One region of the Ornithinibacillus jepli genome, then DNA from elsewhere that is predicted to be linked to it. Evidence: riboswitches for the same ligand, from Rfam matches in the RefSeq annotation. Region 1 holds a riboswitch; each other region holds the start of a gene.
The links. Region 1 has a riboswitch for S-adenosylmethionine ahead of AB1K81_RS16870 (methionine ABC transporter ATP-binding protein). Riboswitches for the same ligand answer to the same signal wherever they lie in the genome.
Positions count from the first base shown of each region.

Region 2: linked by a shared signal. The riboswitch ahead of AB1K81_RS08550 (O-acetylhomoserine aminocarboxypropyltransferase/cysteine synthase family protein) and the one ahead of AB1K81_RS16870 (methionine ABC transporter ATP-binding protein) in region 1 are both predicted to bind S-adenosylmethionine.
Region 3: linked by a shared signal. The riboswitch ahead of AB1K81_RS01295 (cyclase family protein) and the one ahead of AB1K81_RS16870 (methionine ABC transporter ATP-binding protein) in region 1 are both predicted to bind S-adenosylmethionine.

Region 1 is NZ_JBFEGG010000006.1:62,234-70,186, reverse strand. Features, by position in the region: gene AB1K81_RS16885 (MFS transporter) at 26-1,264, shown strand; gene AB1K81_RS16880 (DUF4256 domain-containing protein) at 1,368-1,934, shown strand; gene AB1K81_RS16875 (hypothetical protein) at 2,004-2,507, opposite strand; SAM riboswitch class I at 2,800-2,910, shown strand; gene AB1K81_RS16870 (methionine ABC transporter ATP-binding protein) at 3,022-4,047, shown strand; gene AB1K81_RS16865 (methionine ABC transporter permease) at 4,037-4,699, shown strand; gene AB1K81_RS16860 (MetQ/NlpA family ABC transporter substrate-binding protein) at 4,755-5,612, shown strand; gene AB1K81_RS16855 (M20 family metallopeptidase) at 5,623-6,825, shown strand; gene AB1K81_RS16850 (endospore germination permease) at 7,189-7,953, shown strand, end outside.
Region 2 is NZ_JBFEGG010000002.1:115,047-122,999, reverse strand. Features, by position in the region: gene AB1K81_RS08565 (YpmS family protein) at 1-178, opposite strand, end outside; gene AB1K81_RS08560 (SGNH/GDSL hydrolase family protein) at 197-1,081, opposite strand; gene metX (homoserine O-acetyltransferase MetX) at 1,258-2,301, opposite strand; gene AB1K81_RS08550 (O-acetylhomoserine aminocarboxypropyltransferase/cysteine synthase family protein) at 2,325-4,028, opposite strand; SAM riboswitch class I at 4,127-4,244, opposite strand; gene rarD (EamA family transporter RarD) at 4,301-5,212, opposite strand; gene megL (methionine gamma-lyase) at 5,568-6,782, shown strand; gene AB1K81_RS08535 (Rossmann-fold NAD(P)-binding domain-containing protein) at 6,754-7,311, opposite strand; gene cls (cardiolipin synthase) at 7,457-7,953, shown strand, end outside.
Region 3 is NZ_JBFEGG010000001.1:254,366-262,318, reverse strand. Features, by position in the region: gene AB1K81_RS01300 (hypothetical protein) at 1-1,437, opposite strand, end outside; SAM riboswitch class I at 1,583-1,685, shown strand; gene AB1K81_RS01295 (cyclase family protein) at 1,775-2,533, shown strand; gene AB1K81_RS01290 (5-methyltetrahydropteroyltriglutamate--homocysteine S-methyltransferase) at 2,629-3,732, shown strand; gene rbsK (ribokinase) at 3,752-4,639, opposite strand; gene AB1K81_RS01280 (hypothetical protein) at 4,764-4,937, shown strand; gene AB1K81_RS01275 (pyridoxal-phosphate-dependent aminotransferase family protein) at 4,980-6,146, shown strand; gene serA (phosphoglycerate dehydrogenase) at 6,136-7,722, shown strand; gene AB1K81_RS01265 (HAD family hydrolase) at 7,805-7,953, opposite strand, start outside.

The sequences.
Region 1 (7,953 bases):
TAAATAATTTGGAGGAGGCTTAATTATGGCGTTTAGAAAAATAGTAGATTATTGGAAGTATCCTTCTATTCTTTTATTTGGAATCGGAATTTCGAGTGTTGGTTCTTGGATATACTTTATTGCGTTAAACATAATCGTATTTAATATGACTGGTTCTCCTCTTGCGGTATCTGCACTGTATATTATAAAACCATTGGCTACGTTATTTGCGAATCTATGGGGTGGAAGTGTCGTTGATCGTGTAAATAAAAAGCACCTAATGATAGCATTGGACATTACACAAGGTATGTTTATTACTTGTTTAGCATTTTTAACTAATACATTATGGGCAATCTATTTGCTAGTATTTTTAATTAATATTGTCGGTTCGTTATATCACCCAACTTCTATTAGTTATATAACTAGATTAATTCCACAAGAACAAAGGCAACGCTTTAATTCGTTAAGAAGTCTGTTAGATTCTGGTGCGTTTTTACTCGGCCCGGCAATAACTGGGTTATTATTTTTATTAGGTACACCAATTTATGCGATTATTATTAATGCGATATCGCTTTTCCTTTCCGCTCTCGTCACCTTATGGATGCCTAATGTTGAGAAGAACAATTCGCTGAACCAAGTATCTAATCAAAAACTATCTTTTAGCGTAATAAAAGAAGATTGGAAAATAGTGTTACGGTTTAGTGGTCGCAATTTGTATGTGATGTCGGTTTACTTTTTATTTAGTACATTCGTTGTCCTTCAGTCAGCGGTGGACTCGTTGGAGGTTGCATTTTCTAAAGAAGTTATTTCGCTGTCAGATAGTGAGTATGGATTTCTTGTAAGTATTGCTGGGGCGGGTATTTTAATAGGGTCATTGTTCAATGTGATATTCACGAAAGGATTAGCAGTTCACTTCCTTATTGGTTCTGGTTCGGTAATGGTATCAGTAGGGTATATGATTTTTGCTTTCTCTAGTAATTTCACCATGGCTACGGTAGGCTTTTTTGTATTAGCATTTTCTCTTGCCTTTGCCAATACGGGCTTTTATACTTTTTACCAAAACAACATTCCGGTTGAGGTTATTGCCCGAATTAGCAGTATATACGGGTTTCTGGAGGCATTGTTAGTCATTGTTCTTACTTCTCTATTTGCTATAGGAGCACAAGTATTATCAATTAAGTTACTAGTAGCCTTGGGAGCCATTTTTATGTTGATACTAACCATAGCATTATTATGTATAAGTTTAGCACCGACTAAGCGCAAATATTATGAAGCGGCATCATGAACGAGAGAAATACACATTTTACCAACCTCGTTCTAGCGATTACAATGGGTTAAACGAGGAGTTATTAGCGGGAAAGATAGCCTGATAAAAGGAGGAAAATATTATGACAAGTGGAAGTAAAGAATTGTCATCTGAACAACGAGAAGGATTAATCAAAGTATTAGAAGCTAGATTTATAAAACATAAGCATCGTCACGAGGGGCTTGATTGGGCTCATGTTCAAGCAAAGCTAGAGGCAAATCCAGAAAAGCTATGGTCACTCCATGAAATGGAAAGAACTGGCGGTGAGCCAGATGTGGTCGGGTATGATGAAGAAAAGGATGAATACATCTTTTATGATTGTTCTCCGGAAAGTCCTAAGGGGCGAAGAAGTCTCTGTTACGATCGAGCGGCTCTAGAAGCAAGGAAAAAGCATAAGCCAGAAAATAGTGCTATCGATATGGCGGCTGATATGGGAATTGAAATTTTAACAGAGGAAGAATATCGAGAATTACAGAAACTGGAGACGTTTGATAAGAAAACGTCGACCTGGGTGAAAACACCGTCTGACATTCGAGCGCTTGGTGGGGCGTTGTTTTGTGATTATCGTTTTGGTCATGTTTTTGTCTATCATAATGGTGCGGATTCTTACTATGGTTCCAGGGGATTCCGAGGCTCACTTAGGGTTTAAGTAGTTTATAGGCGTGATTAAAATGAAGGGGCGGAATCCATTTGGATTTCTCCCCTTGCTAATAGTACATTACTGATTTACTAACGTAGCTTTACGTCTCTGGGAAGCATGGATTTTCTTCATTGCAAGTCTTGCTATAGGTTGAGCGATTACTAACTCAATCCAAAATGCTACACCAAAGTTTCTAAACCAACTTGGAAAGAAGTTTTGAAAAGGCAAAAGACTTATTTCTTTTGTACCAACCCAGTTTCCGATAATAGTTAGAAGTAATGATAATACAGTCACATTCAATAAAATCGTTAATAATACTCTCGCATTAAATCCATCGGTTTTTCCTACGAATTTTGGCATTAGTTGACCTACTAACGGACCAGCAACGAATTTCACCAATAAGACAACAATAATCCACATGATTGGAATAATTTTTAGAGTCTCCAAATAATTTTCCTTACTAAATCCGAGTTCCATACCTATGATAATGGGTGCAATCGTGTTAACGGAAATGATGGAAATAATTAATAAAAATATAATGCCTTCCTTTGGACTTTGAGGTAATCTATCTTCCTTATACATATTTTTTACCCTCCGAAATTAAAATTTCAGATGGTAGACGTATCTTGCGACATATATTTTTGGTCAAGTATTGGACCAATATCTCTACACACTGATTTCATTATTTTAGCATGTAATTTTACATGATTTCTAGACTTGTAATATTGTGGGATTTGTGAGCAAAATAACCCTTTAGCTATGAAGGAATGTAAAAACGTACAAAAAAGTAATTTTAAAAAAATGATTGACATATGTTTAAATAGGCACTATAGTATGTATCATAAACTTACAACTACATAAATTAAGAATTTTCTTCTTATCCAGAGAGACCGAGGGATCAGGCCCTATGACGTCTCGGCAGCGGGTTAATGTAAATTAACACTGTGCCAATTCCTGCAAATGTTTCACATTTGAAAGATGAGAAGGAAGTCGTTTCAATTTATATTTTGAGACCTTCCTTTTTTCTTTTGGATAAGAAAAAAGGAAGGTCTTTTTCCTTTTTACATAAATTTCAAGACAGGAGTGAGTCAAGTATATGATTGAATTTCGGAATATATCAAAAACGTTTAAAATTGGCAATCGAGAAGTAAATGCCGTTAAAGATGTTTCGCTTTCCATTCAAAAAGGCGAGATATTTGGAATTATTGGTTTTAGTGGAGCTGGAAAAAGTACTTTATTACGTCTGGTAAACCTATTGGAAACTCCTACGACTGGTGAAATTGAAGTGAACGGTGTAAATATCGGAACACTTTCCCAAAAAGAAGTGAGAAAGCTAAGAAGTGGAATCGGGATGATTTTTCAAAATTTTAATTTATTTGCTTCTAGAACCGTTGCGGGGAATGTAGCATATCCATTGAAACTTGCAGGTTGGTCTAAAAAGGATATCGATACAAGAGTCAATGAGCTACTTAGCTTTGTAGGTCTTACTGATAAGGCAAAGGATTACCCTGAACAATTATCAGGTGGTCAAAAGCAGCGGGTGGGGATTGCAAGAGCGCTTGCTACTTCACCTAATATCTTAATCTGTGACGAGGCAACATCGGCGCTAGACCCGGATACAACAAGTGAAATCCTTCGCCTTCTTAAAAAGGTAAATAAAGAACTGGGAATTACGATATTACTAATTACACATGAAATGCATGTTATACAAGAGATTTGTGACAAGGTAGCGGTAATGGAGAATGGAGAAGTGATTGAAACGGACTCTGTATTTAATGTATTTACGAATCCGCAGCATCTGACTACACAACGATTTATCCAATCCGTTCAGCAGGATAGACCGTCGGCTACCTTGTTGGAAGAATGGAAGAACAAGGGTGGAAAACATTTATATCGCGTTATCTTTAAAGGTGAAATTGCTAGTGATCCCGTCCTCTCTCGTGTGACAAGGAAATTTGGGGTAGATGTCAATATCGTGTATGGGTCTGTTCGAGAGCTTCAGGAGAAATTATATGGAAATCTGCTTGTATCGTTTGAAGGGGAAGAGGAAAATATTTCTTCGGTTCTTTCCGAGTTAACGAGAGATGTCATTGTAGAGGAGGTGAAGGTTAATGAAGGTTGATTGGAGTACGTTTTGGCCACGGATAGTGGAATCCACTGGTGAGACAATTTTAATGGTTGTCATGACCTTGATTCTAGGATCAATTCTTGGTATAATAATAGGTTTACTATTATTTGTGACGAGAACAGGAAATATTCTAGAAAATAAAATTGTATTTAATCTACTGAATGTCTTGATTAATATTATTCGTCCAATCCCGTTTATCATTTTCCTAGTAGCAATTAGTCCATTAACAAGAGCAGTAGTCGGGACAACTATTGGAACGTGGGCAGCTATATTTCCAATGACGATTGCTTCAGCATTTGGGATAGCGAGAGTAGTAGAGAACAACTTAGTTAGCATTGATTCTGGAGTGATTGAAGCGGCAAAGGCAATGGGGGCAAGTCCATTACGAATAATATTCACTGTGTTAATTCCAGAGGCACTTGGGCCACTTATTCTAGGTTTGACTTTTGTGACAGTTAGCTTAATCGACTTCTCCGCAATGGCAGGTACAGTTGGTGGTGGCGGCTTAGGTCACGTAGCGATGACATATGGATACCAACGATTTGATGGAAGTGTCATGCTCGTTACTGTCATTATACTTATTCTTCTAGTACAGTTTGCACAGTGGATTGGGAATACGCTATCGAGAAAGATTATGAGGCGATAAGCAACACGTTATAAGACTATTACATTATTTAACTACAAAAAGAGGAGATAGAATGATGAAGAAATGGTTTAGTATTTTAGTTGTGTTAATTGCGGTAAGTACATTGGTAGCCTGTGGAAGTGATACCACTTCAGACAGTGGGGATGATGTGGTAGTTAAGATTGGTGTAACTGGTACAGATGGTGAAGTTTGGCCGATTTTAAAAGAGAAGGCAAAAGCAGAAGGTATTGAAATTGAACTAGTGGAGTTCTCTGACTATACTTTACCGAACCAAGCGTTAGCAAACGGAGATATCGATATCAATTCGTTCCAGCATATCGCGTTTCTAGCTCAATTTAATGAAGAGAACAATCTTGATTTAGTACCAATCGGGGCTACTGTCATTGCGCCAATGGGATTATATTCAGAGAAGTTGAGTGATGTTAATGAAATTAAAGAAGGTGACAAGATTGCGATTCCGGATGATCCTTCTAACCAAGCACGTGCACTGAAATTATTGGAATCAGCAGGTTTAATTACGTTAGCGGACGACTTTGGCCTATTTGGTGACCCAAGTAAAATAGTGGATAATCCAAAAAACTTAGAAATCCTACCAATCGTTGCACAACAAACACCACGTGTATTACCTGATGTAGCGGCATCTGTTATTAATAATGGTGTTGCTGGTCAAGCGGGGTTTGACCCTGTGAAAGATCCGATTTACTTAGAAGATGCGAATGACCCGAATGCAATACCTTATGTGAACATCTTCGCTGCACGTTCTAGAGATCAAGATAATGAAGTTTATCAGAAGATTGTGGAACTATATCATGAAGAGGATGTAGTAAAAGCGGTAGAAGCAGATACAAATGGTGGTTCTATTGTGGTTGATTTATCGAAGGATGAGTTGCTAGAACAATTTGGAGGACTATAAGGAGGAGAGTATGTTGAGTAAAACGTTAGCGGGTGTGGAATTAATTCAAAAATCCATTGAGTCAAACAAAGAGCTGTATATTGAAACGAGTCAGGCGATTCATGCGAATCCAGAAATAGGCAATCAGGAGTTTTTTGCAAGTAAAAAACATGTAGAGATTTTGACTAATGCTGGATTTAAGGTAGAAACAGCTATTGCTGGACATGAGACATCTTTCTACGCTGTGAAGGATAGTGGGAAACCGGGTCCAGCAATTGCCTTTCTTGCGGAGTATGATGCACTGCCAGGCTTAGGCCATGCTTGTGGTCATAACATTATCGGTACGACTAGTGTAGCTGCAGGTATAGCGCTTGCTGAAACGCTAGCTGAAACAGGCGGAAAAGTGGTTGTACTAGGAACACCTGCAGAAGAGGGCGGGCCAAATGGTAGTGCAAAGGGTAGCTTTGTTAAGCATGGTTATCTTAACGGGATTGATGCTGCGTTAATGATCCATCCATCAGGGAAAACATCCCTCACAGGCGATTCATTAGCTGTTGATCCACTTGATTTTCACTTTTACGGGAAATCTGCCCATGCATCTGGTTCACCGGAAAAAGGAATTAATGCTCTAGACGCTGTTATTCTACTGTTTAATGGAATTAACGCATTACGCCAGCAGCTTCCGACTGATGTGCGAATTCATGGAATTATTACCCACGGGGGAGATGCACCAAATATTATACCGGAATATGCATCTGCTAGATTCTATATTCGTGCTGAATCATGGAGTAAAACAGAGGAAGTATCTAATAAGGTACGTGCTATAGCAGAAGGTGCGGGGCTTGCAACTGGTGCAACTGTTAAAGTTGAACGATTCCAAAATGAAGTTAAAGACTTCGTATTGAACTCTGTTTTGGATAATGTATTAAAAGAAGAGTTGGAAGCAGTAGGAGAGGTGGTCTGGACTGAAAAAGGAAAAGGGAAAGGCTCAACCGATGCCGGAAACATAAGTTACGAAGTACCAACTGCTCATCCTCACATTAAAATAGGTCCGGATGATTTGATAGGACATACAAATGAATTTAGAGAAGCAGCTAAATCAAAAGAAGGTGACGCGGCTCTTATTAAAGGGGCAAAAGTGCTTGCGAACACTGGATACCGACTGTTAACGGACAGTAATTTATTAAAACGAGCGAAGGAAGCTTTTGAAGAAGCTAAGACAAAGAAAAATTGAACATGATTAAACAAAAAATAGGGTATCCTTCTATGGATGCCCTTTTTTGACGTATAAGTTAGGAGTTGTTCTCCCAATATGGTGGATAGGAATATGTGGAATAGGTTGGTGAAAAAGTCGACTGCATTGTCCATACTGAATGGCACGATGATAGAAGAGAAAGATATCCCAAAGGATTAGCCCTCACTTGGGTGGTGGTAGAGGATAGAGCTTTTGTTCGTTTAGTAGCATAATAATTTTCAACCCTAGATTTCTATCTTTAGGAAAAGAGGTATAGGATTTCGTCTACATGGAGTATAAAACGATTGAATTAATTGATACTAAAAACGAAGTAGGCGAATGATTGGATTTCGGGGGTACACTATGGCAAAGATTACAATTCCGCAACTCTTTACTATTTTTCTTCTAAGCACGGGGTTAAATAATCATGTCATTATCACTCCATTATTACTTAATGCCTCAGGAAGGGATGCCTGGATTAGTATAATCATTGGTTATCTCGCAACTTTATTAATCTCACTTCCGATTTTCTACATATCGAGCCATTTTTTAAACGAATCCTTCATTTCGTGGCTTTCTACTACCTATTCGCGTTTTCTGGGTAGGATGATAGCGACTTTTTTTGTTATTCATTTAATGGTAGCGGGATGGATATCGTTAAGAGAGACCACGTATTGGGTAAATGAAACATTTCTATTTAATACACCGATCATAATAATTGCTATATGTTTATTATTAGCCTCGTTATATATTTCATATGGAAAATTAAATACTATTGCGATTTGTGCGGGTGTTTTACTACCATTAGTTATCCTCTTCGGTGTGTTTGTTGCCATTGGGACTATTCCTGATAAAAACTACCAGTTAGTAACACCAATATTAGTTGAGAATAGTTGGAGCGATGTATGGTACGGGGCATTATATGTATTAGGGTCAAATATAGAAATTCTTTTTATCATACTAATTCAAAACCAGATTTCAAAGAAAGTGTTACGGAGACATTATATTCTTCTTATTACGTTTTTAATTATATTGACGATGGGTCCGTTACTTGGGACTATAGCTATATTTGGCATTGAAGAAGCAAAAGAACTCAGTTATCCTTCTTTTTTCCAATGGAGAATTTTA
Region 2 (7,953 bases), on a different contig from region 1:
TTCTTATGATGAATTCAGAGCTTTCTTGGGTTGTCTGATGTTCGGTTGTGGGAACTTTCGTTTGTTCAACTGGCCAAAAAATTAATACAGCAATAATTAGCAGTACAGAAACATTCAAAAGGACTAGGACAATAAAAGCCCATTTCCACTTATTTTTTTTCATATTACCTTGTTCCATCCTGCTTCACCTTCAAATCTAATCTACAACTAAGTAGTTTAATATTCTCTTTGCCATTAGCTGATAACCATACGAATTCGGATGAAAATGATCATCAGCAAACAAATTTACTTCTTCCGTACTCATAAACAAATCCTTTGTTGGAATAAAGGTAGCCCCATTTTCCTCGGCAATTTGTTTACTTGTATTATTCCAATCATCGACAATCATATCTAGCTCTTTTATATAATTGAAGTATTGCTCGAAAGGGTTGTAAAAGCCGACCAAATATACACTTGCTTCAGGATTTAGTTCATTTAGCTTCTTAAAAATCTGCTGTAATCGTTGTTCATAATTTCCTCGCTCCTTAGAGAAGGCTTCGTATGTTATATTTGTAAAGTTTTCCTTCAATACTTGCATAATATCATTAGCGCCAATGGTGATAATGACAATGTCAGCGGTGGTTATCGATTCTGCAATTTCTGGGTCATTCAACCGTTTCAGTAATTGATCCGATCGATTTCCGCGTTTTCCGTAGTTTTCAAAGGTTACCACCTGTTTATCCGCATTTAAATGCTTATCTAGTATCCCCACATAGCCACCTTGCTCTGAATTATCTCCAACTCCTTGTGTTAAAGAATCGCCTATAGCTACGATGTGCCTCTCTTCACTGGTGAATAAGCTCACCGTACTTTGTATCGCCTCTTTAAACTCTTTGCTTAATTCTTTGAAAGGGCTGAAGGATTCCTCTTCTGTATTCGTTTCCGTATCCTTATCAGATACTTCCTGACTTTCTTCTTGTGTTGTTTTGGATTCTTTTACAGGCGAAGTAGATAACTCTTTATTAGCGTATAGTCCGACACTGGCTATTAAAACTATTGTTAAAATAAGTGTAGTAATCGTGATGATTTTCTTTTTCTTCATAAAGGAACACACCTATGCTGTTCGATTTTGTATACAATTCGCTTTTACTTTAATGTATGAAAGCATAAAATACAAATCTACTGATTTTATTATATATACCCATTTTTTGTTCGTTTTAAAAGCGTGATGGTGAAATTGTCATATAAAAGAAAAAAACGTCAAAACTGACGTCTCAATCATATTGCCCTTTTCGTTAAAAAAGATGCTATTTTGTTACCCCATTTTTCGTACTCCGTTAAAAATCCATCATGACCAAACCTCGTATCAATATGATGATACGTACAGTGAGGGATTAGTGATGCAAAAACGGAAATCGAAGTAGGTTCATATATTAAATCTTCTTCATAACTTATCGCTAAAACTGGAGAGCGGTATAATGTAGTAGCATTTTCCCATCCACCGCGATCCCTTCCGATATCATGTGTATTCATCGCATCAAGTAAATACAAGTAACTATTCGCATCAAACCGTTTAACCAATTTCTCACCTTGATATTGCAAGTAAGAAGTAACTTCATAACCTTTATCGGTAATCTCTCTACGAAAGCGTTCCTCAAAAAGTTTCGGACTTCGGTATGTTACCATCCCAATCATTCTAGCGATTTCAAGACCTTTCAAATGGTTAGAAGAGTCGTAATGTCCAGACTGCCATAATGGATCCGATTTGATAGAGCGTTCGGCAATATAATTATAGGCAATCCCATAATCAGAAAGATAAGGAGTTGCTGCTAGAAGAATGAGTCGCTCTACCATATTAGGATATAGTAGTCCCCATTCCATTGCCTGCATGCCACCTAACGAACCACCAATGACTGCATATAAAGAATCAATACCTAATTGTTTTAAGGCAATTTGTTGGGCTCTAACTATGTCACGTACGGTAATCTTTGGGAAATCGGATCGGTAAGGTTTATTTGTAATCGGATTGATGGATAATGGCCCGGTAGAACCATCACAGCCACCGAGCACATTAAAGGTGATTACTTGAAACTTCGTAGTATCAATTGATAAATGGTTGCCGATTAATCCACTCCACCATCCAGGTGCTTCATGTGTTCCTACTGCTATATGATTCCCCGTTAAGGCATGGCAGACTAGAATAACCGGTGCTTGTTTAGTACCTACTTGTTCATATGTTAGCGTTACAGCAGGTAATTCTTCTCTTGAATCGAGTAAAAGTGTTCCGATATCAATATTTGCTACTTTGGAGGTTGTATTCACTAATATTGCTCCTCAAACGTTATTTACCCGGCTGGTATAGGATTGTTTTCAATTCCTCGTGAAGAATAAATTGCATCTAATAGGAACCGATTTGAAATGATTGTAATCCCCGCTGCTTTTGCGTTTTGTAATACGATGTCATGTGTATCTGTTTTTTCAACCCAAAGGATTTTTATTTGTTTATTTATTAACTCCTCAATTACTGTTGGAGGTAGGGCATTGTCATGAACATAGAGGATATCAGCTTGATCGGTTTCTGCTAAATCGGTCACCGTATAGCCATATTGAGTTAATCGTTCAATCGTTTGTTTAAATTCAGCAGGTTGACTATTACTTAGAGTGGCAATCACCTTTTTTCGAATTGAACCATTAGCTCTTTCAAATGGAGATGAAGTTAGCCATTCCAAGACAGTTGATTCAGTGTCTAATACGTTTGCTGAAATCTTTGTTGCCTTGGCAATTGCCTGATCCAAATCAAGGATTATATCTTCCGCAGATTCAATCCCGATCGACAATCGAATTAGTTCTTCGGATACACCGCTTTTCTTCAAATCTTCTACGTTTAATTGCTGATGAGTAGTGGAAGCGGGATGAATGATTAATGATTTTGCATCACCTACATTTGCTACATGGGAAAATAGATTAACAGAATCGATTACCGTTCTTCCCGCTTCTCTACCACCTTTAATACCAAAGGTTATAATGGAACCGAAGCTACCTTTCAAATACTTTTGGGCCAATTCATAGGACGGGTGATTAGCAAGACCTGGGTAGTTTACCCATTCAACAGCTGGGTGTTCGTTTAAATAATTGGCAACAAGCTTCGCGTTTTCAACGTGACGTTCAATTCGTAAATGTAACGTTTCTAAACCTTGGAGTAACAAAAAGGCATTTTGCGGGCTTAAACTTGCCCCAATATCACGTAATAACTGCACCCGGAGCTTAGTAGCATAAGCAGCTAACCCAATATCTGCATAGCGAAGGCCATTATAGCTTTCATCCGGCTCAGTGAATTCTGGGAAGCGAGGATGATTCCAATTGAACCGTCCACCGTCTACAACGATTCCACCAATCGTAGTGCCATGACCACCAATCCATTTAGTAGCGGAATGTACTACTATGTCTGCCCCCCAAGTAAGTGGCTTAGAAAGAATAGGGGTACCGAAAGTATTATCTATAATAAGAGGGACATGGTATTTATGACATACTTTTGCGACCTGTTCCACATCAAATACATTCAAGCTAGGATTCGTAATTATTTCACCAAAAACCGCTTTTGTTTTATCCGTAATGGCCTGTTCTATTTCATCAAGCTTCGTGCCATCTACGAATTTAACGGTAATACCATATTTCGGTAAGGTTTTTGCAAACAGATTATATGTACCACCATATAAATTACTATCTGCAACAATCTCATCTCCAGTACCTGCAATATTCAGAATTGCTAGTGTAATCGCCGCCATACCAGAGGATGTCGCTACTGCTGCTACACCATCTTCCAGTAATGCTACCCGCTGTTCAAAAGCATCAACTGTAGGATTCATGATTCGCGTATAAATATTTCCTGGTTCCTTTAAACCGAACAGGTTTTGTGCGTGCTCGGTATCGCGGAATACATAAGAAGTAGTTTGATAAATAGGTACTGCTCTTGAACCGGTTGTCGGGTCAGGAAATTGCCCTCCGTGAAGTAATGTTGTCTCTAGTTTTTCAACGTGAAAATTTTCCATAAAAAATTCCTCCTTAAGATTAGTTATCTGGAGGTAGAAGAGAAACAAAAAGCCCTCTTCCTAAGAAGAGGGCACGTATTTAAAAGTAACCGTTCCTCCTCTTATCTTCCAGATCAATTGACCTGTAGGATTTAGCACCTTTTAAGGAAAGACTTGCTTTCACCTAAGGTTGCCGGGCTTCATAGGGCCTATTCCCTCCACCACTCTTGATAAGAGATTTAATTTATTGAATATTATATTATCGGTATGGCTATGATATGTCAATAATAAATTTAGCGCTCCGGTAATTTCAGTTTCCGGATTGGGAATCGATAAATCGATCCTAAATAAATAACTAGAGCGACCCAAATAAAGCTAAATGCAATGAGATGCTCCGTAGTAAATGTTTCATGATACATAAATACACCAATGAATAACATTAAAGTTGGAGCAATATATTGCAGGATGCCTACCATTGCAAGTGGAATACGCTTTGCTCCACTAGAAAATAGGAGCAGCGGTATGGCGGTCATGGCACCAGCACCGATTAAAAAGAGATTTTCCGTTGATGTGATATTTTGTACAGAGAAAGAATGTACTGGTATGAATCCTAAATAGATTAGCGCAATCGGTGTTACAATCATCGTTTCAATTGTTAATCCATACATGGCTGGAATATCGACCATCTTTTTAAATAACCCATATAATGCAAAACTAAAAGCTAAAACGAGCGATACCCATGGGAAAACACCATAACTAATCGTTAAATATAAAACCCCAATACCTGCTAAAATAACGGAAACCGTTTGGCTCTTCGTTAGCTTTTCCTTCAGTACAATGATTGCTAGTAAAATACTAACTAATGGATTGATATAATACCCTAAACTCGCTTGGAGTACATGGTCACTGTTAACAGCCCAAATATAAATTAACCAGTTTAAACTGATTACGACAGAAGCTAGTGTAATACTGATTAGCTTTTTCTTATCCTTCATAATACGAATACATTCTTTAATAAACCCACGCCACTTTCGCATCACTAGCACGACAACAATCATAAAAATAAAGGACCATATAATTCGATGTGCCAAAATCTCCCCAGCAGGGACATCATCAATAATCTTCCAATAAATCGGAAGAAGCCCCCAAACGACGTACGCAAAGGCCGCATAAAGAACCCCAATTTTATCTGTTTTCTGCTCCATCTTACCCCTTCTTTTCTAATAATAAATAAAGACAATTGTAGAACTGATTTCACAAAAACGCAATCAAAAGGCTTAAAAAGAAAACGCTTTCATTTTTAGGTGTAATAGAATATGATATTAGTAGAGTTATTTTTAGAAAAGGTCCTTTGGTAAGAATCTCCTTACCGGGTCCGCAGCCCGTATACACTCCGCTTTCCGCGGGCGGCTGGTGAGCCTCCTCAGAGCTATCGCTCCTGCGGGGTCTCACCGATGCCTATCCTCCCGCAGGAGTCTCCGTGTATACGGGCTGCTCAGAGCAAAATACCTTTTCTTTATTTTTAAAAAAATCTATTTTATTACTAAGAGGAGGAGAAAAATGGCACGTTCATATAAGCATATGGAAACATCCGTTATTCATGAAGGGTACGATTCAAAAGATATGTTAGGAAGCCTTACCCCACCATTGTTCCAAACCTCAACCTATACATTTAACACTGCAGAGCAAGGGGAAAGACGCTTTGCCGGTGACGAAGGTGGCTATATTTACTCACGACTCGGAAATCCAACCGTAACCATACTGGAAGAAAGGATTGCTGCGTTAGAAAACGGGGAAAGAGGACTTGCATTTGGTTCAGGAATGGCAGCGGTTTCTGCTATTCTAATTGCCTTAACAAAGGCTAATGATCATATTCTCTGTTCTTCAGGACTTTATGGCTGTACATTCGGATTACTAACGATGATGAAAGAAAAATATAATATTACACATGACTTTTCCAGTATGGAGACAGAGGAAGAAATACGTTCCAAAATTAAACCAGAAACCGTATGTATTTATGTAGAAACTCCAATTAATCCAACGATGAAGCTAATTGACTTACAAATGGTAGCAAGGGTTGCCAAAGAATACAGTATTCCAGTTGTCGTGGATAATACTTTCGCATCTCCTTATTTACAAAATCCATTAGAGTTGGGCTGTGACGTGGTCATTCATAGTGCAACGAAATATATTGGTGGACATGGAGATGTCATAGCCGGTCTTGCCGTGGGGAAAAAGGAATTTTTAAATGAAGTTGCCATGACAACATTAAAGGACATCGGTGGTGTCATGGCTCCTTTTGATGCGTGGTTATTATTAAGAGGGATAAAGACGTTGCCTGTTCGGATGGAGAGACATTGTGATAATGCGGAAGAGATATTTAAGCGATTAAAGACTCACCCAAATGTTACGAATGTTTACTATCCAAGTGATGAAGCTCATCCGGATTATTCTATTATGAAAAGACAGATGAAGCGTGGTGGGGGAGTCATTTCCTTTGAAATAAAAGGAGAAAAGCAAGACGCACAAGCCTTCTTAAACCAGCTCTCATTCTTAAAAATAGCCGTGTCATTAGGGGACACCGAAACATTAATTGAGCATCCAGCTACGATGACCCATGCAGTAGTACCAGAAGAATCTAGGGAAAAGATGGGGATAACGGATCAATTAATCCGTCTGTCAGTAGGACTTGAAGCTTGGCAAGATATTTGGGCAGACTTAGAGAGTGCCCTAAATCAAATTAATATTAACTCGGACGCTTATTCCAAGGCTTAAGCGTGCCTATAACGGTTTCTTTATAATCACCATGAATAACTTTAATGATGCCATTTGCGATTTCTTCATGAGTAAGCCACCTAGCGTTTTCATTTTCTAAAACAAAGCCTAAATAGACACGTCTGTATTCGCACACTTCGGGTACAGTCGTGTTTTCTTTTACGAAAAATGAAGAGCTCCCTTGAACATGGATGAGCTTCCACGGTTTCTTCCTCACGCTAACTTCTTTTAATATCGTAGGTAATGCATTCGGTGCAGAATTATGGATCCAACTTACGATTATATCCGGGCAACAACCCTTAATTTGGATTGTCTCTTGAATTTTCTTTTGAAGTGTCTTTTCATCATGGTAATCAACCCTAATAGAAAATAGCTTATCAGGATGTGTACTCCTTGATTGCATCGCTTGAAATCTCGTTTTATCCCGATGTACAACATATACATCATAGCCTTCTATGGCTAGAAAGTGACATACTTTTTCTAACATGCCAGTTCCACCAATTACTAATGCAAATAAATCTTTACTCATGATTTCATCTCCCTTCTGTTATATTATTATATAATGAGTAGTTTTGTATAATCGAGCATTCCAGTAGTATGCTAAAGTTACTTATATGAATTAGTGTGGTAACTAGTATCAATTTTTATTAATAAAACTCAAAGGGGTAATTGGTATGGAATTCATGCCATATTTGTTATTTGCTATTATTATTTTTAACATTGCATTAGGGATTTCTATTGTTTTTCTAGAGCGTAAGGATGCGTCAGCTACTTGGGCATGGCTAATGGTATTACTTTTTATCCCAGTAGTCGGGTTCTTAGTTTATTTGATTTTTGGAAGAAGAATAAGCGGAAAGCGAATCTTCACTTGGGATTTAAAGGCAAAACTTGGGGTAAAAAAGATTGTTCAATCACAGCTTAGATCCATTGAAAAAGATGAATTTATTTTTCATGATTTGAAGGAATATAAGGACTTATACTATTTACATTTACGAAATGATGATGCTATCTTTACCCAAAACAATCAGATCGATATATTTGTAGATGGTGAATCGAAGTTTAAATCACTATTAGCCGATATGGAAAAGGCAACTAATCATATTCATCTACTCTATTACATTATTCGCAATGATGAATTAGGGCAAAAAATTGCCAACGTGTTAATGAAAAA
Region 3 (7,953 bases), on a different contig from region 1:
AATATACAGAAGATAAGCCAATATAAATCCAGGTAAAATAATGGATTCATAACTAAGCCACTCCTGCCCTAATAATGTTAATTGATACAATGCACTTACTAGGAATATTGGGCTTAAATAGTTGAAAAGCTTATTCTTAACAAGTGATGCGAGAAAAGCAAAATTAAGGGAAATTATGACATAAGCAATTAATAAAACAATCGATCCTTCCCCCATTCTTAAAATAAGCCCTTCAAAACTAATATACAAAAAAGCTAAAGAAGAAACGATTGCACTAGTTATTTGAAAAACTTTTTGTAACGCACCCGCTTCATTAAGAAACTTCGGTAAAGCTAAGAAAAGTACCCCAAGTAATGCAAAAGCTACCTCACTAACACTTTGCAAAATTGAATTTTCTACTAGCTGATACACACCGTATATTAACATAGCAGTAAAAACAAAATGATAGGACTGTTTCTTGGAAACAAAAATCATAGAAAAGTAAATTACTGCTGTTAAAAGTAGGTTAAAGCTATACATCAATTCATGATCATAGAATAGTAGCATCAGTAAGGTTGATAAAATAAGATTTGCTTGAATAAAGGGAACGAATTCCTTTATAAATAGCTGTAATTTTGAATTCCCTTGCAACATACGATACCCAACAATTAAAAGTCCATTGTAAAGCATGATTGCTAGATAGAAGCCATCAACCGGTAGATATACTGAAGCAATTAAAAGTCCAACAAACATACTGCATGCAACGTAAGAGAACCAAACAAAAAGTCTAGATGACAGTTTCCTAGCAAATACTGCATAGATAGGTAAAACTAATAATGTTCCAATAGCACCATATAGAAATTTACCCTCTCCCGAAAAGGAAAAATAACTACCAAATAGTTCATAGTATCCTGCTGAAACAACGATAATAGGTAAAAATAAACTCCCCAATACCAAGAATGCAAAAGCAGTCTTCTTAATTTGAAGCACACTATTCGTCAACCATGCTAAACCGTAAAACAGGATTGCTACTGTTGAAATTAACCCTGTCTTTGCCCAAGAACCGAGGGTATCCCACGTACTGGTCGCAAGAACTAATCCCCCTAAAAGTAATAATATTACCCCGAGATTTAGTCCCCAAGTAATATTTCTATCTCTAATTTGCTGATCTGTAAACGTCTTCTTAGGGTTTGGAATTGGCTTTGCCTGATTATTATTTTCCTTAGGTTGTGGTGATTGAACCTTAGGTGTAACGGTTACCTTTGGTTCAATTGTTGGCTGTTCAACTTCTGCCATTTCTTGCTTAATCTGATTTACTGTTGGTTTATTTATATAATACTTTGTATGTGCATTTACAATTTTTGCAGCGACACTCATATTAATATATCTTGCCTTTACTAACTGATGAAGTTCTTCCCGAACAATCTCTCTTTTTTCATCTGGGCTAAGCTGTGTCATGTAACTCCCACCTTTAGTCATTCGATATAATCATCATACCAATAAGTACGATCTGATTCATTATAATTTTTAAATTTATAGAAAATTTCATCTTGACATATACGAAAGACCGGTGTAAAGTGAATTTTAACAATTAAATTACCAATTCTTATCCAGAGAGGTGGAGGGACTGGCCCTTTGAAGCCTCGGCAGCGGACTCATCGTGAGTACTGTGCCAATTCCAGTAGCTATAAGCTAGAAGATAAGAAGAGATCCTAACCTAAATTTGTTTAGCCTCTTCTTATTTATGAGAAGAGGTTTTTTAATTGTTAAATAAACTTTTTTTGAGGTGAGGAATATGACAAACGAAATTTTGAAAAGCTCAAACGAAGTATTAAAGGCTATTGAATTATTAAAAGAAAAAGAATGGGTGGATCTAACACATACTTTTGGGCCTGACTCGCCACACTTCTCTTCATTTGAATCAGCTGATTTTAAAACATTATTCACACATGATGACGGATTTTTTGCACAAAGTTTCACCTTCCCGGGACAGTATGGTACCCATTTAGATGCACCAATTCACTTTGTTCGAAACAAACGTTACTTAGAAGATTTGGACTTAAAAGAATTAGTTTTACCCCTAGTAGTTATTGATAAGTCAAAGGAAGCTTCGGAAAATAATGATTTTACAATTACTCCCGAGGATATTTTAGCTTTTGAAGAAGAATATGGCCGAATTGAAGCTGGTAGTTTTGTTGCACTAAGAACAGATTGGAGTAAGCGCTGGCCAGACCATGAGTTATTTAACAATAAGGACTCAGAAGGAAATGCTCATGCACCAGGTTGGGGACTAGACGCCCTAAAGTTCCTTTTTGAAGAACGTAAAATTAAAGCAGTTGGTCACGAAACGTTTGATACAGATTCCGCAATAGACTATCGAAACAATGGTGCATTACTTGGAGAATATTATGTACTAGAACAAGATACTTACCAGGTTGAACTACTAACCAATTTAGATAAAGTGCCTGCAAAAGGTGCAGTGATCTTTAATATGGTTCCAAAAGCAGAAAAAGCGTCTGGATTTCCAGTACGATCATTTGCATTATTGCCTTAAACTATTCACATTCCGATGATTACAGACTTGAAAGACTAGTATCGGAAAGCTGATTTAGTCTACTTAAAAAATTTCTAAAGAAAGAAGGAACTAAAATGAGTAAAAATTCGTTTCAAGCACCATTTCGTGCAGATCATGTAGGTAGCTTATTAAGACCAGAAAATCTATTAAAAGCACGTGAGGATTATAAGAAAGGCAACATTACAAAAGAGGAACTAAGAGATGTTGAAAATAAAGAATTACAACGAATCGTTGATAAACAAATTGAAGTAGGTCTTGAGCTTGTAACAGATGGTGAGTTCCGACGCTCTTTTTGGCATATTGATTTCCTTGAAAATCTAGATGGTTTAGAAGGTTATGTACCGGAAAGAGGGATTCCCTTCCAAGGTATTGAGACTGAGCCTTATGACGTCCGAAATATCGGGAAAATATCCTTTAATTCTGACCATCCATTCCTAGAAGACTTTAAATTGTTTAATGAAATCGTAGCAGGTCGTGCTGTTGCAAAACAAACCATTCCTAGCCCGAACCAACTATTTCATCGTGGAATCCGAAATACAGCAATTTATCCTACGGTTGAAGAATATGCAGAAGACGTTATTCAAACTTATCGCGATGCTTTAAAGGCTTTCTACGAGGCTGGTGTTAGATACCTGCAATTAGACGACGTATACATAGCTGGACTGAATGCTGATAATTTAATAGCTTATGAGCCAGCGCTTTCCCGACAGGAATTAATTGATTTATCACTTTATGTAGTAAATAGTGTATTAGAAGGTAAGCCTGATGACTTATATGTCACGACACATCTATGTCGCGGAAACTATGAATCTAGATGGGCGTTTGAAGGCAGCTATGCACAAATAGCACCAACGTTATTTGCAAAAGAAAAAGTAAATGGGTTTTTCTTAGAGTATGATGATGATCGCTCTGGTGATTTCAAACCATTAGATTATATTCCTGATGGAGGAGCACGTGTCGTTTTAGGACTTGTAACTTCTAAATTTGGAGAGTTAGAGGATAAAGAAGAAATAAAGCGCCGTATTGAAGAGGCAAGTAACTATGTGCCACTCGAACAGCTTGCACTAAGCCCACAATGTGGATTTTCATCCACTCATCATGGCAATAAACTTAGCGAGGATCAACAGTGGGCGAAATTAAAATTTATCGTGGATATTACGAAGGAAGTTTGGGGATAAACGGATAAGGGATCAACCCTTATCCTTTTCTTTTCATAAATTCTAGTACTTGTTCTCTAGTCGGCATTCCTTTTTGTGCTCCTATTTCCGTAACCGATAATCCTGCAGCAGCATTGGCAAATCTAATTGCCTCTTCCCTCGTTGCTCCAAGCCCTACTTGAACTGCCAGTGCTCCATTAAATGTATCTCCTGCCCCTGTTGTATCTTTCACCGTAACTTCATAAGCGGGTACTAATTTTTCATTCTCTTCTTCAAAATAAACAGTACCTGTGGAACCTTTAGTGATAATGAGCTTTCCCCTAATTTCATCAAAAGATATATGTTTAGCCATTTCCTCTGCTTCCCCTTCATTTGGTGTCAGAAAGGTTGCACTTTCGTATACTTCTTCCGGAAGCGCATGATATGGCGCTGGGTTAATTATAACTGGAACATGGTATTCATTCGCTAATCTTGTTACTAGTTGAATCGTTACTAAAGGGATTTCCAGCTGCAATATAACAACATCACTATTTTGTATGATGGACTCATGCTTTGCTATTAAGTCAGGTGTTACATAGGAATTCGCCCCTGGGGCAACGATAATTCGATTATCCTGTTCTGATAAAATAATCGTCGCCGTCCCAGTAGCTATCTCCTCTTTTACCTCGACACCTGTAGTATCAATTCCTTCTGCCCTTATATTCGCAAGTAACGCATTTCCAAACCTATCGTCTCCTACTGCTCCTATAAGATGTACCAAAGCACCTAATCTTTGTGCAGCAACTGCTTGATTTGCCCCTTTGCCACCTGGATACGTAGCGAATTCTTTCCCTAATACCGTCTCTCCTTTATCAGGCATTCGGTCTGTCGTTACCGTTAAATCCATATTAATGCTCCCGACTACTGTTATATGTATCTTTTTCTGCATCATAATCCCCCTATGTTTATAAGTAATGGTAGAAAAATTTAAAAAACTATAAAATAATTATTAGAACTTTGGTAAAATGTAAGAAAAGATTACCTTATTTACTAATTTCAGGAGGAACCTCCCCATGTTGTGGTTTTGGATTATTTTTATCATCATATTATTAATTGTACTTGAAGAAGGATTATATTACCTTTCCAATTGGCTTGCATTTGATAAAGAACCAAAAGAACAATTACATGATAACGTAGAAGAGAAGTCTGCCGCAAGACAACGTCGACTGTTTAGAAGAAAGCATTAGGATAATCCTGATGTTTTTTTGTATTAAGAAAGGAGTTCAATTATGTTAAAGGATTATCAATTACTACGTATCCCAGGGCCAACACCAATCCCACCAAGTGTACAACTCGCTATGACAAAACCAATAATTGGCCACCGTGACCAAGAAACAAAAGATTTATTAAAGCGAATTAAGCCTAGTTTAAAAAAAATCTTTGGAACAAAAGAAGAAGTTGTTATTCTAGCAGGTTCAGGTACAGCAGGAATGGAAGCAGCAGTTGTAAATACCGTTAGCCCAGGTGATGAAGTACTTGTTGTTGTAACAGGTTCTTTCGGGGATCGTTTTGCAAAGATTTGTGAAGCATATAATCTACATGTGCACAAATTAGAGTACGATTGGGGAAAGGCGTTAAATCCTGAGGAGATTAAAACATACTTAACAAAGCACCCAATGATAAAAGCTGTATTTGCAACACATTGTGAAACCTCAACAAGTGTCTTAAACCCGATTCATAAACTCTCTGCTTCTATTAAGGAAGTTTCCGATGCCTTAATTATTGTTGATGGGGTATCTAGTGTAGGCGGAGTAGAAATGAAAATGGACGAATGGCAAATCGACGTCTGTATAACTGGCTCTCAAAAGGCGCTTATGTTACCACCTGGACTGGCATTCGTCGCTACTAGCCAAAGAGCTTGGACCATCATCGAAAAGAATAATCAATCATCACACTTCTACTTGGATTTAAGAAAATATCAAAATAACATCCAACAAGACTCCACACCCTTTACACCCGCACTTTCCTTACTATTCGGCCTAGAACAATCACTACAATTAATGGAAGAAGAAGGTCTTCATAACATTATTAAACGACATAAAACGATGAAAAACATGACAAGGAATGCTTTCAAAGCACTAGGAATACCATTATTAACAAATGATAAAGACGCCTCTCCTACTGTAACAGCAGTAAAACCCACTGACTTTGATCCAGACAGGTTAAGAAAAATATTAAAAGAAAAATTTGGTCTTGTATTAGCAGGAGGACAAAATCATTTAAAGCGTAAAATCTTTCGGTTCGGTCATATGGGCTACTGTACGCCAGCAGACGTCTTACAGACAATTAGTTGTATCGAATTAGGATTAGCTAACATTGGCAAACTTTATAGTTTAGGCATAGGAGTTAATGCTGCTCAAGTCACATACCTTCAGGAGGAATTTCATGAAATATAATCTATTGATTGCTGACCCATTAAGTGAAGATGGAATTCAACCACTGAAAGATGCTTCCGAAATAAATATTGTCATGAATAAAGACTGGAGTACAGAAAAACTACTTGAAAACATCGGAAATTTCGATGCATTGATCGTAAGAAGTCAAACACAGGTTACAAGAGAGCTACTAGAACGAGCAACAAATTTACGGATTATCGGACGTGCCGGCGTTGGCGTCGATAACATTGATATCGGCGCTGCAACGGAACGTGGTATTATAGTCGTCAATGCGCCAAATGGAAATACGAATTCCGCTGCAGAGCACACGATGGCGATGCTAATGGCACTGTCTCGAAAGATTCCCCAAGCATATCTAGCATTAAAAAATCACCAATGGAACCGCAAAAAATATATCGGGGTGGAGCTTAAAGATAAGACTCTGGGTATCATAGGATTAGGACGTATTGGGGCAGAAGTTGCTTACCGTGCAAGAGGGCAACGCATGAATGTTATTGCCTTTGACCCGTTCCTAACAAAGGAAAAGGCTGAAAAAATGGGCATTGGATATGGCACGTTGGACGATGTTTTACAATCTAGTGATTTTATAACCGTTCACACGCCCTTATTAAAAGAAACAAAGCATTTATTAAATAAGCAAGCCTTTCAGAAAGTAAAACAAGGCGTACAAATCATAAACTGTGCCCGTGGTGGTATAATCGACGAAGATGCTTTATATGAGGCTATTTTGTCTAAAAAAGTAGCGGGGGCTGCACTTGATGTTTTTGAAGAAGAGCCTTTTCTTAACCATAAACTACTGGAACTTCCAGAAGTTATTGCCACACCACATCTTGGAGCAAGCACAGTAGAAGCTCAAGAAAATGTAGCAATTGATGTAAGCGAAGATATATTACGATACTTTCAAGGAGGGACAGTACGAAATCCTGTTAACATGCCATCCCTTGATAGTGAATTACTGCTAAAGGTAGAGCCATATTTTCACGTTTCTGAAAAACTTGGAGAATTTCTCATTTATTTAACGGATGAAGTAGTTGAAGAAATATCGATAACATACAGTGGAGACCTTATTAGACATGAACTTTCACCATTAAGTAGAAGAGTAATGAAAGGGATATTGAAGCGACATCTCGGTACACATGTTAATGAAGTAAATGCCCTCTACTTAGCTGAAAAAAGAGGTATTCACATTCACGAAAACAAAACCAATACGAAAAAGGGTTTTTCTAATCTAATAAAAGTAGAAATGAAAACGAAAACGCACATTCGTAGTGTTGCGGGAACAGTGCTTACTGGACTTGGTCCACGAATTGTCAGAGTTGATCACTACCGGGTAGATTTCACACCTGAGGGTCATATTATAGTCATTCACCATACAGATCAGCCTGGTGTAATCGGAAAAATGGGTAGCTTATTAGCTAAACACGAAGTAAACATCGCTACAATGCAGGTAGACCGATCCAACATTGGTGGTGATGCCATCATGATGCTTACAGTTGATAAGCATGTCAACGATGAGGTATTACAAGAACTCCTATCACTTAACGAGATTCATAGTGTTAGAGCAATAGATTTATAAAGCCTTTGCTCTATTCCAAGGTTTAAGAAAAAGCAATGTACAGAAAAAATCTAGCTTTCTAAAAGACTGCTAGATTTTTTCTTTATTTAACGAGTGAAACAAGCTCCTTTAGCTCCTTAATTTCATAGGTTGGTAGAATCTCGGTCGCTTCCACCCCCTCTCTATTAATCCAAACATTCTTCATACCAATTCGATTAGCACCTAAAATATCCGTATTCAAATTATCTCCAA